DNA from 2 places in the Streptomyces sp. NPDC024687 genome. Region 2 is predicted to be linked to the other one. Evidence: riboswitches for the same ligand, from Rfam matches in the RefSeq annotation. Region 2 holds a riboswitch; the other holds the start of a gene.

Region 1 (5,801 bases), on a different contig from region 2:
GTACGGATACGCCCCTCACCCGGCCCAGCCGACGCACCACGGCCACCCCGGCCACCCCGCCCAGCCGACGCCCCCGGTCCCCCCGGTCCACCCGACGGTGCCGTACCCCGCCTACAACCCGTACCGCACATAGACCGTGCGGCGGAGGTCAGGCCGACGCCTCCGTCAGGCGCGTCAGCTCCTCCTCCGTCAGGGTCAGGTCGGCCACGCCCAGCAGCGCCGGCAGCTGTTCCACCGTGCGGGCGGACGCGATCGGGGCCGCGACCGTCGGCTGGGCGGCGAGCCAGGCGAGGGCGACCGTGGCGACCGGGACGGTGTGGGACTCGGCGATGTCGTCGAGCGCCTCGAGGACCTTGCGGCCGCGTTCGGTGTCCAGGTGCTTGCCGGCGCCCGTGGCACGCGCACTGTCGACCGTCGTACCGGGGCGGTACTTGCCGGTGAGGAAGCCGGAGGCGAGGGCGTAGTACGGGACGGCGGCGAGGCCCTCCCGGGCCGCGAGAGCCTCCAGTTCACCCTCGTACGTGTCGCGCGAGACCAGGTTGTAGTGGGGCTGGAGGGCGACATAGCGCGCGAGGCCCTCGCGGTCGGAGAAGGCCAGTGACTCCGCGAGGCGCGCGGCGGAGATGTTGGAGGCGGCGATCGCCCGCACCTTGCCCGCCTTCACCAGTTCGTCCAGCGCGCCGATGATCTCCTCGACCGGCACTTCGGTCTTGTCGAAGTGGGTGTAGTACAGGTCGATGTGGTCGGTGCCCAGGCGCGTCAGGGAGGCGTCGGCGGCGGCCTTGATGTTCGCCGCCGACAGGCCCTGGTACTGCGGGTGCTGGCTGACCTTCGTGGCGATGACGACGTCGTCACGGTTGCCGCGGGCCGCCAGCCACTTGCCGATGACGGTCTCGGACTCGCCGCCGGAGTTTCCCTCGACCCACGCCGAGTACGCGTCGGCCGTGTCGACGAAGTTGCCGCCGGCCGCGGTGTACGCGTCGAGAACGTCGAAGGAGGTGGCCTCGTCTGCGGTCCAGCCGAAGACGTTGCCGCCGAGGGTGAGCGGGAAGACCTCGAGGTCGGAGGAGCCGAGCTTGCGAAGAGAAGTCATGCCAACGTCAACACCCGTGCCGGACGCCGCTCTTCCGCCACGGCCGCAAAGTCCTCGTAAACAAGCGGAATCACCTGCTCCGGCGCCCCGGCGGGAAACCCTCAGGGGCGCTTCAGGAGGCGCGTCAGGGAGTGAGCCCCTTGCCGCGCAGCCACGCCATCGGGTCGATCCCGTCGGCCGAGCCGTTCGGGTGGACCTCCAGGTGCAGGTGCGCGCCGGTCACGTTGCCCGTGGCGCCCACGCGGCCGATGACCTCACCGGTGCCGACCTTCTGGCCGACGCTGACGCTGATCGAGGACTGGTGGCAGAACCACAGCTCGGTGCCGTCGTCGAGGGTGAGGATCGTGCGGTAGCCGTAGGAACCGGCCCAGCCGGCCTCGGTGATGGTGCCGCTGTGGATCGCCTTGATGAGCGTGCCCGTGGGGGCGGCGAAGTCGAGGCCCGTGTGGTAGCCGGAGGACCACAGCGAACCGGCCTGACCGAAGGTCGAGGTGATGGTGTACGACGAGGTCGGCAGCGTGTACTGCTTGGCGAGCTCGGCCAGGCGCTCGGCCTCGGCCTTCTTCGCGGCCGCCTCCTCCGCCTTCTTCTTCGCGGCGGCGGCCTTCTCCTGGGCTTCCTTCTCCGCCTTGGCGGCGGCCGCGTCGGCCTCCTTCTCGGCGGCGTCCGCGATGGCCTGGGCGGCCTTGGTGTCGAGCTGGTCCTGCTGCAGCTCGGCCTGGGCCAGGATGCGCGAGCGCAGCGCCTCACCGGCGTCCGAGGTGCCCTTGGCGGTGTCGGCGGTGGTGGCGCCGACGCTGCTGAAGGCGCTCGTGTCGTCCGCGGCGGAGGCCGAGTCGTCCGAGATGAGCGAGCCCACGTTGGGCAGGTCGGGCATGGAGATGGAGACCGGCGGCTTGCCGGTGTTGGCGCTGGCCATCCCGCCGGCGCTGACGGCGGCTATGACACCGACGCCCAGAACGGTGGAGCTACGGGCGAACCCTCCGCCACGCTGCTTGGCGACGCGATGCCGGCCTCGTACGGGAGCGAGGGAGTCCGCGGTGGGGTTCCACTCGCCGAGCGGGGCCTCGTCGTCGGCGCGGTAACCGCCGTATACGAGGGTGTCGCTCGGGACGTACGGCGCCTCGGGGGCAGGCGGGTTGGACGCCACGTGGGCGCGCTCCTTTCCTTCCTTCTCGCCTACCGGGTTAGCTGACGGGTTCGGAGCAGGAAGGTCTCCTACGCGCGTATACCGACCGTGCTGCCACGGTGGCGTACGAGCGATTCACCCCAAGTTGGTGGTTCCCCGGTTCCCTTGCGGAATTCGGCGCGTGAGCACGGAGCCGTCTCTTGTGACGGCTGGGACGACCGCGCTGCGTTATCGAACGTTAATAGACGTGGGGGCCCGATTCCAAGCTGTTCCGCTTGATCATTAACGAAATCACGCTGGACTTACGGCCCATGAACGCCTAAAAACGGGCGAGTTGGCCTTCACTCAAGCCACACAAAGACATTGACGGTATGTCAGCTGTAACGCGGAGGGCGGTCGCGCGCTCACCCCGCGTCACATCACGTCATGAAGGGGAAAAACACTCAGGGCCGGAATCCAGTGAACTGGATTCCGGCCCTGAGCCGTGAGTAGCGGGGACAGGATTTGAACCTGCGACCTCTGGGTTATGAGCCCAGCGAGCTACCGAGCTGCTCCACCCCGCGTCGTTGTGTAACCAGCATACGTCATCCGGAGAGTGGTCCGCGCCAGGGTTGTTCGGGACCGCCTCACTGGAGGGGCGTGACGGCAGTTCCACGACGGGACCACGGCGGCGGCGAGGACGGCGACGGCGGGGAGTGATCCTCGTCCGGGCCCCGATGGTGTAGCGGGCTACACCGTGCGACCGGGGCCGTTCGTCTAGCGTGAGCGGCATGTGGAAGTCGGTGCAGCGTGCGGCGATGGCGAGCGTGCATCTCGTCGTGGCCGCGGCGATGTGCTTCGGCATGTACCTTTTCATCACCGTGCTGCTGATCGCCGCCGTCGGTACGGTCGCCGTGGTCGGCTGCTGGCTGCTGCCCGAGGCCGTGCTGCTGATACGGCGGATCGCCGGCGCCAAGCGGAACCTGACCGCCCTGTGGACGGGCCGGGAGATCCCCGAGGCGTACACACCGATGACCGGCACCCTGCGCGAACGGCTGCACATCTCGGTGCGGGACCCCGGCACGCTCAGGGACCTCCGCTGGATGCTCGCCTACTACCTCTACGGCGCCCTCCTCGCCCTCGCCCTCCCGCTGTGGCCCCTCGGCCTGGTCGTCGACGGCGTGTGGGCCGGGGCGCTGCGCCGCGACCCCGTCGTCCTGCCGCTGATCGTGCGGCTCGCGGACACCGAGGCCCGCTGGTCGACCGTGCTGCTCATGCCCTCCCCCGAGGCCAGGCTGGCCCGGCGGGTCGAGGAGCTGCGGGAGACCCGGGCCGACGCGATCGCCGCGCACGAGGCCGAGCTGCGTCGCATCGAGCGGGACCTGCACGACGGCGCCCAGGCCAACCTGGTGGCGCTGTCGATGCGGATCGGACTCGCCAAGCGGGCCTACGAGCGGGACCCCGACGCCGCCCGCAAACTGCTGGACGACGCCCAGGACCAGGCCGAACAGGCGCTGACGGAGCTGCGGCAGGTGGTGCGCGGCATCCACCCGCCGATCCTCACCGACCGGGGTCTCGTCGGCGCGGTACGGGCGCTCGCCGCGAGCAGCGGGCTCGCCGTGGGAGTGGACGACGGCGGCCTGGACGAGGGCACCCGGGCGCCCGCGGCGGTGGAGGCCGCGGCCTACTTCGTGGTGGCCGAGTCGCTCACCAACGTCGCCAAGTACAGCGGCGCCGGCCGGGCCGAGGTCCGGCTGGCCAGGACCCGGCGCGGTCTGACCGTGCGGGTGCGGGACGAGGGCCGGGGCGGCGCCGACGAGTCCGCGGGCTCGGGGCTGCTCGGTATGCGGCGCCGGGTCGCCGCGCTCGACGGGACCTTCGAAGTGACCAGCCCCGTCGGGGGCCCGACCGTGATCGATGTGGAGCTGCCGTGCGTGTGGTGATCGCCGAGGACAACGCCCTCCTGCGAGAGGGGCTCGTCCTTCTTCTGACCTCCTCCGGGCACGAGGTCGTGGCCGTGGTCGGCACCGGCCCCGAGATCCTGCCCGCCCTGCTCGAACACCGCCCTGACGTGGCCGTCCTCGACGTGCGGATGCCGCCCGGGTTCCGCGACGAGGGCCTGCGGGCCGCCCTGGAGGCGAGGGAGCGGATCCCGGGACTGCCGGTGCTGGTGCTCTCGCAGTACGTCGAGGAGTCGTACGCCGCCGAGCTGCTGGCCGGTGGCACCAGCGGGGTCGGCTACCTGCTCAAGGACCGGGTCGGCCGGGTCGACGAGTTCCTCGACGCGCTGGAGCGGGTGGTGGCCGGCGGTACGGCGCTCGACCCCGAGGTCGTCACCGAGCTCCTGACCCGGCGCCGCGACACCCCGCTCGACTCCCTCACCCCGCGTGAGCGCGAGGTGCTGAAGCTGATGGCCGAGGGGCACGACAACACGACCATCGCCAAGACCCTCGTCGTCACCGAACGCGCGGTCAGCAAGCACATCGGCAACGTCTTCCTCAAGCTGGGCCTGCCGCCGAGCGACAGCGGCCACCGGCGGGTCCTTGCCGTGCTGGCCTATCTGGCGCACACGCCCAGGTGACGGTCAGCCGACGCCGAGTTCGGTCAACTCCCCCAGCGGCAGCGTGTGCTGGGTCTGCAGGACCTTCGCGCGCAGGTAGCGGACGTTGTGGGCGGTGGTGAAGACACCGGTGGGGACCCGGTCGCGGACGTCGATGCCGAGGTGGCGCAACTGGCCCGCCTTGTCGGGGTTGTTGGAGAGCAGGTCGAGCTCGGCGATCCCCAGGGCCTGGAGCATCTGCGCGGCCGCCGTGTAGTCGCGGGCGTCCTCGGGCAGGCCCAGCGCGGTGTTCGCGGCGTAGGTGTCGAGGCCCTGGTCCTGGAGGGCGTACGCGTCGAGCTTGTTGTAGAGGCCGATGCCGCGGCCCTCCTGGCGGAGGTAGAGCAGGACGCCGCCGCGCTCGGCTATGCGCTCGACCGCCTCGCGCAGTTGCGGGCCGCAGTCGCAGCGGGCGGAGCCGAAGACGTCGCCGGTGAGGCACTCGGAGTGCAGCCGCACCAGCGGGGTGGTGCCGGGGGCGGGGTCGCCGAGGACGACGGCGAGGTGCTCCCGCCCGTCGGCCAGGCCGTGGAAGGTGACGAGTTCGGCGTCCACGCCGTATCCGTCCCCGAAGCGCAGCGGGACGCGGACGCGGGAGCGCTGGGTGGCGGCGGGCAGGTCGGTCATGCGGGTACTCCGCTCCGTAGGCACACCTGCTTCAGATTTGAAGCAGTTCTACTGATCGAGACCCTACCCCATGCTTTAAATTTGAAGCAACGGCTTTATGGCGCACGTCACGGTCAGCGCTTCGCCATGATCAGGGCTTCGTCACGAACAGGACGGCGACGACCGACGGCGCCAAGGAACCTCCCCGACGGCGCCCTCCTCACCCTGGAGCCCCTCCGTGACGCTCGTGAAGATCTCCTCGAGCTGCCCCACCTGCTCCGGGGTGAGCCGGTCGAAGAGCGCGGTGCGGACCGTGTCCACATGTCCCGGCGCCGCCCGCTCCAGCACCGCCATCCCCTCGTCGGTGAGGACCGCGACACTGCCCCGCTTGTCCC
Region 2 (5,801 bases):
CAGCGGGTCCTCGATGGAGACGAGCGGGTACGCGGAGACGAGCTCCTCGTAGTACTCGGTCATCTCGGCGGCCGAGCGGGACTTGCCCTCGAACTCGTACTTGCCGTCCTTGTAGAACTCGGACGCGGCGACGTCGAGCGCGAGCGCGATCTGCTCGCCGGGGACGTAGCCGGCCTGCTTGATGGCCTCGATGATGAGGTCGAGCGCGGCGCGGTTGGACTCCAGGTTCGGGGCGAAGCCGCCCTCGTCGCCGAGGCCGGTGGACAGGCCCTTGGTCTTCAGCACCTTCTTGAGGGTGTGGTAGACCTCGGCGCCCCAGCGCAGGGCCTCGGAGAAGGACTCCGCGCCGATCGGGGCGATCATGAACTCCTGGATGTCCACGTTGGAGTCGGCGTGCGAGCCGCCGTTCAGGATGTTCATCATCGGCACCGGCAGCAGGTGCGCGTTCGGGCCGCCCAGGTAGCGGAAGAGCGGGAGGTCGCTGGCCTCGGAGGCGGCGTGGGCGACGGCGAGCGAGACGCCGAGGATGGCGTTGGCGCCGAGCGAGCCCTTGTTGTCGGTGGCGTCCAGGTCGAACATCGCCTGGTCGATCAGACGCTGCTCGGTGGCGTCGTAGCCGACCAGCTCCGGGCCGATCTGCTCGATGACGGCCAGCACGGCCTTCTCGACACCCTTGCCGTGGTAGCGGTTCGGGTCACCGTCGCGGAGCTCGATGGCCTCGAAGGCGCCCGTGGAGGCGCCGGAGGGGACGGCGGCACGACCGGTGCTGCCGTCGTCGAGGCCGACCTCGACCTCGACCGTGGGGTTGCCTCGGGAGTCCAGGATTTCCCGGGCTACGACGACGTCGATGGACGGCACGAGCATCTCCTTCTTGGGATGTGACACGGTCCGCCGGGACCGCGGTGGGTTCTGCGAGACCGAGCCTAACCGGCTCCGGGGGTTCGGCCACCGTGTGGACCGCCTCCTGGACAGAACCGAGAGTAAATTGTTTCTGAACTGAACAAAGACATGCCTCGACGGGGCATGAAAAAACCCCGCCCCGGTGCGTACGGGGGAACACGCACCGGAGCGGGGAGCCCGTGGGGACGGGGGGTGACCCTCACGAGGCCTTCATCCTGAAGGACACGGCTGTGAGGGCGCTGTGGTTCAGCTGGGTCCTACTTGAGGTGCAGCTGCTGACCCGGGTAGATGAAGTCCGCGTCGGTGATGATGTCCTTGTTCAGCTTGAACAGCTTCTGCCAGCCGCCCTTGACCTTGTGCTTCTCGGCGATCGAGCTGAGGGTGTCACCCTTGACGACCTTGTACTCGCCGTCGCCCTTCTTGACCTTCTTGCCGGTCGGGGTGGTGACCGTCTTCTTGGCGGCCGGACGGTCGGTCGAACGGGAGGCGCTCTGCTCGTCGGTCGAACGGCTGCTCGTGCTCGAGGAGCCGGAGTTCGAGGAGCTGGAGTTCGAGGAGCTGGAGGAGGACGAGCTGCTGCCGCTGTAGCCGGCGCTGGACAGGCCCTTGCCGCAGACCGGCCAGGCACCCTTGCCCTGGGAGGCGAGGACCTTCTCGGCGACGGCGATCTGCTGGGACTTGCTGGCCTGGTTGGCCTGCGCGGCGTACTGCGTGCCGCCGTACGCGGCCCAGGTGGAGGCCGAGAACTGCAGGCCGCCGTAGTAGCCGTTGCCGGTGTTGATGGACCAGTTGCCGCCGGACTCGCACTGGGCGACGGTGTCCCACTCGGAGGCGGTGGCGGCGGAGGCGTTGCCGGCCGCCATCAGCGGGGCGGCGATGGCGACACCGGTGACACCGGCAAGCGCGGCGGCACGGGTGGCCTTGGACGGACGACGGTGCTTGCCCTTACCGGAAAACAGCATGGTGGATCCCCTCACCGACGCCTGCGAGGTGAGCTGTCGGGTTCGGGCCGGTTGAGTTGCCCGGCCGCACATCTCGCGATGCGCGGCTTCACCCCAAGCCGGTCCAGCATGAACTGCTGGGCCCGGCACTTACCTTGGGTCCCCCGCTCCTGCCTACGGCGCTTGACGCGACGACTGTTCCCGTTCCGTCGCTGGCAGGATTCGGCGTTGCGACAGACGGGGCTCGGGTTGCCGAGCGGTCACGACCGTAGACACGGGCTCGGCGGAATTTCAAAGACGATCAGGGCTTCTGAGACTCATCCCACACTTTCACCAAAGTGGACATTCAGTGCGAAGTGTGACGTGAACTCCCGCTGTTTTTCAGGCCTTTTCAGCCCTATTCAACCCCTGTGTCGAGGGTCTGACCGGCGACGATGCCGCTCGGGTCGGCCCCGATGCGGTCCTTGTTCTCGGCGTAGAGGGCACGCCATCCGCCGTCGAGGCCAAGGGAGTCGGCGATGGAGGCGAGCGAGTCGCCCTCCTGGACGGTGTAGGTGCCCGCGGCATGCCGGCCGGCCGGGGAGGAGGCTGTGCTCTTCGTCGCAATCTCCTCGGCACTGCCGCCGCGGTGCTTGCCGGAACCGAGGGCGCCGACGTCCACGAGGGCCGAAGAGCTGCCCTGCTGCCACGACTTGTCCGCTTCGTCCTCTTCTGGGCTCACCACGGGCGAGCTGTCGGAAGGCTGTACGTCCTCCGCGGCGGAGCCCTCGGAAGGCGAAGGGTTCTTTTTGCCCGACTTGGCGGAACTGTCGCCATTGGAGGCGGTGGCCGACGGCGAGGGCGTGGCGGACGAACCGTCCAGCGCGCCGAGCAGACCGGAAGACTCCTCGGCGCCCGAGGAGTCGGAGGAACCGGATGAACCAGACGATCCGGATGAACCGGACGATGTCGATGAGTCGGACGCCGAGGCCGAGGGTGTCTCGCTCCCCACGCCCGTGTCGACGTCGGCCGCACTCGAGTCCTTGCTGAGACCGCCGAGCAGACCGCAGGTGGGCCAGGCGGCGATGCCCTGGTCCGCGAGGAGCTTCTCGGCCACGGCTATCTGCTGGTTGCGGCTGGCCAGGTCCGCCGTCTCGGCGTATTCGAGGCCGCCGTACTTCTCCCAGTTCTCCTGGGACATCTGGAGGCCGCCGTAGTAGCCGTTGGCGTCGTTGGCGCTCCAGGAGCCGCCGCTCTCGCATTCCGCGACCCGGTCCCAGGTGGTGCCGGTGGCGGCGCTCGCTCCGGTCGCTCCGAGCAGTGGGATCGCGATGGCGGAGCCCGTCACACCGGCCGCCACGAGGAGAGCGGGAGCCTGACGGGGGCGACGGTGACGACCGTTCCCGGAGAGCATGAGGGGACCTTTCCCGAGACAGCAAATACCCGCGCGGCGAGTGGTGCGGGGCACCGCGCTGGTCCGTGAACGTATAGGGGTTCGATCACTTGTCACAAGTTAATGCCGCGTAGATCACGTGAGGATCACAAACTTGAGGACTCGTCATGTTTACCCACTCCGTGCGGGGACAGGACGGGCCTCTCGGTCGATTACCGGACGGGCGTGAACTCCACGGGCAAAGTGCGCAGTCCACGCATGATGAGCCCCCCGCGCCACCGCAAATCAGCCGAATCGACCGCCAGTTGGAGATCCGGGAGGCGGGTGAGGAGGGTGGCGAGCGCGGTCTGGCCCTCCAGGCGGGCGAGCGGGGCACCGAGGCAGTAGTGGATGCCGTGGCCGTAACCGAGGTGCTGATTGTCACGGCGGGACAGATCGAGCACGTCGGGGTCGGCGAACCGCTCCGGATCCCGGTCCGCGGCGGCGAGCACGACGAGCACCGGGTCACCGGCGGCGATGTCCTGCCCGCCGATCCGCAGGGGTTCGGTGGCGAACCGCCAGGTGGCCAGTTCCACCGGACCGTCGTACCGCAGCAGTTCCTCCACACCGGTCTCCAGGAGGCCCCTCTCCTGCCTGGCCAGGGATTCCTGCAGCCGGTCGCGCTGCTCGGGATGGGTGAGGAGGGCGTAGGCGCCGTTTCCGATCAAATTGACGGTGGTCTCGAAACCTGCGAACAAGAGGATGAAGGCCATGGCCGCGGCTTCGTTCTCGGTGAGGTGCTCCCCGTGGTCGGAGGCGCGGATGAGCGCGGAGATGAGGTCCTCGCCGGGAGGGGGCTCGTCGGGCAGCGCTTCCCGCTTCCGGTGGATGAGCTCGGCGAGATAGCCGCGCATCTTCTTCACGGACCGCGCCACCCCGCCTCGCGGCCCGCCGCCGTGACGGATCATCATGCCCGCCCAGTCCCGGAAGTCGTCCTGGTCCTCCGCGGGGACGCCGAGCAGCTCGCAGACCGCGTAGATGGGGAGCGGGAAGGCGAACTCGTGGATCAGGTCGGCGCTGCCCGCGGCCGCGAAACCGTCGATGAGACGGTCGGTCAACCCCTGCACCCGGGGGGCGAACTCGGCGACCCTCCTGGGCGTGAACGCCTTGCTGACGAGCCGTCGGAGCCTGGTGTGGTCCGGTGGGTCGATGTTCAGCAGATGCGTCATCAGCTCCGCCTTGCGCTCCCCCGGGATACCGGTCTTGCCCTTGGCGTGCGCGGGCTCGTCGTGATGCGCCGGGTTCTTGCTGAGCCGCTGGTCGGCGAGGGCCTGCTTGGCATCGCCGTACCGGGTGACGAGCCAGGCCTCCACCCCACTGGGCAACCGGGTCCTGTGCACGGGGGCGTGCTCCCGGAGCCAGGCGTAGGCCGGGTAGGGGTCGGTGGCGAACTCCCAGGTGAAGAGCTCGGGGGCGGAGGGGGGAGGGACGGCGGGGGCAGGGGCGCTGGGGGTGGCGGGAGGCTGGTCGGTCACTCCTTGACGTTATCCGGCGGGGTGAGGGGGGTGTTCTCGGTGCCGTTTCCCTCACGTGCCGAGGGCCCTCCCTCCTCCCACCTGCCAGGCCCCTCCCCCACCCAACCGGCGCTACTTCCCCCCTCTCACCCCTCCGCCTCCCGGATCGCGTCCCGATACACCCGTGCCGCAGCCCTCAGCGCCGCCTCCGGGTCGACGCCCTCGGCCTCGGCACGGGTGGCCAGGGCGAGAAGTTCGTAGCCGATGCCCTCGGTCTTCGGGAGGGGGACGTCCAGCCCCGCCGTCCGCACCCGGGACGCCAGCTTCGCCGCGAGGGCGAGGCCGGGCTGGCCGAGGGGAATGCCCTCGGTCACCGAGGTGCGCTGTTTCTCTATCGCCTTGGTGCGCAGCCAGTGGGCCTTGACCTCTTCGGGGGTACTGGCCGTCTCGTCGCCGAAGACGTGCGGGTGGCGGTGGATGAGCTTGGCGACGATGCCGCCGGCGACGTCGTCGACCGAGAAGGGGGCGTCCGGGTCCTCCTCGGCGATCCGGGAGTGGAAGACGACCTGGAGCAGCACGTCCCCGAGTTCCTCGCGCAGTTCGTCGCGGTCGCCCTCCTCGATCGCCTCGACGAGTTCGTACGCCTCCTCGATTCCATACTTCGCCAGGCCCTCGTGGGTCTGCTGGGAGGACCACGGGCACTCGGCGCGGATGCGGTCCATGACCTGGACGAGGTCGAGGAGCCGGGCGCCGGGCAGATCGTAGGAGGCGGGGAGCAGTTCCAGCTCTGGCATCTGCACGCGTCCGGATCCGGCGAGGCGGGCCAGCCCGTCCGTGAGGGCCGGCTCACCCTCACCCGTGGCCACGACGACCACCGTGTACCCGCCCGCGCACGCTCGGACCAGTTCCTCCGCGGTCGGGGACGTCTCGTCGACCGGTATCCCCGCCTCCCGCAGATACGGCAGCTGAGGGTGGGCACCGTCCGCGCACAGAACTCGGTCGGCTTCGTGCAGCGCCTGCCAGGCGGGCCAGGACAGCAGGCCGGGGGCGACGCGGTGGCTGGTGGTGAGCAGGACGATGCGGCCGGGGGCGGAC

Evidence for each region. A riboswitch is a leader RNA that binds a small molecule or an ion and turns the genes downstream of it on or off. The one in region 2 is predicted to bind cyclic di-AMP.
Region 1: linked by a shared signal. The riboswitch ahead of ACZ39I_RS41345 (M23 family metallopeptidase) and the one ahead of ACZ39I_RS24025 (transglycosylase family protein) in region 2 are both predicted to bind cyclic di-AMP.

What each region holds. Positions count from the first base shown of each region.
Region 1 is NZ_JBVHLJ010000022.1:6,790-12,590, reverse strand. Features, by position in the region: gene ACZ39I_RS41355 (PrsW family intramembrane metalloprotease) at 1-133, shown strand, start outside; gene ACZ39I_RS41350 (aldo/keto reductase) at 149-1,093, opposite strand; gene ACZ39I_RS41345 (M23 family metallopeptidase) at 1,218-2,243, opposite strand; cyclic di-AMP (ydaO/yuaA leader) riboswitch at 2,255-2,412, opposite strand; tRNA gene ACZ39I_RS41340 (tRNA-Met) at 2,712-2,785, opposite strand; gene ACZ39I_RS41335 (sensor histidine kinase) at 2,993-4,144, shown strand; gene ACZ39I_RS41330 (response regulator) at 4,132-4,782, shown strand; gene ACZ39I_RS41325 (GTP cyclohydrolase II) at 4,786-5,427, opposite strand; gene ACZ39I_RS41320 (MarR family winged helix-turn-helix transcriptional regulator) at 5,569-5,801, opposite strand, start outside.
Region 2 is NZ_JBVHLJ010000006.1:109,092-114,892, forward strand. Features, by position in the region: gene eno (phosphopyruvate hydratase) at 1-864, opposite strand, end outside; gene ACZ39I_RS24025 (transglycosylase family protein) at 1,158-1,862, opposite strand; cyclic di-AMP (ydaO/yuaA leader) riboswitch at 1,866-2,033, opposite strand; gene ACZ39I_RS24030 (transglycosylase family protein) at 2,239-3,234, opposite strand; gene ACZ39I_RS24035 (cytochrome P450 family protein) at 3,426-4,727, opposite strand; gene ACZ39I_RS24040 (nucleoside triphosphate pyrophosphohydrolase) at 4,853-5,801, opposite strand, start outside.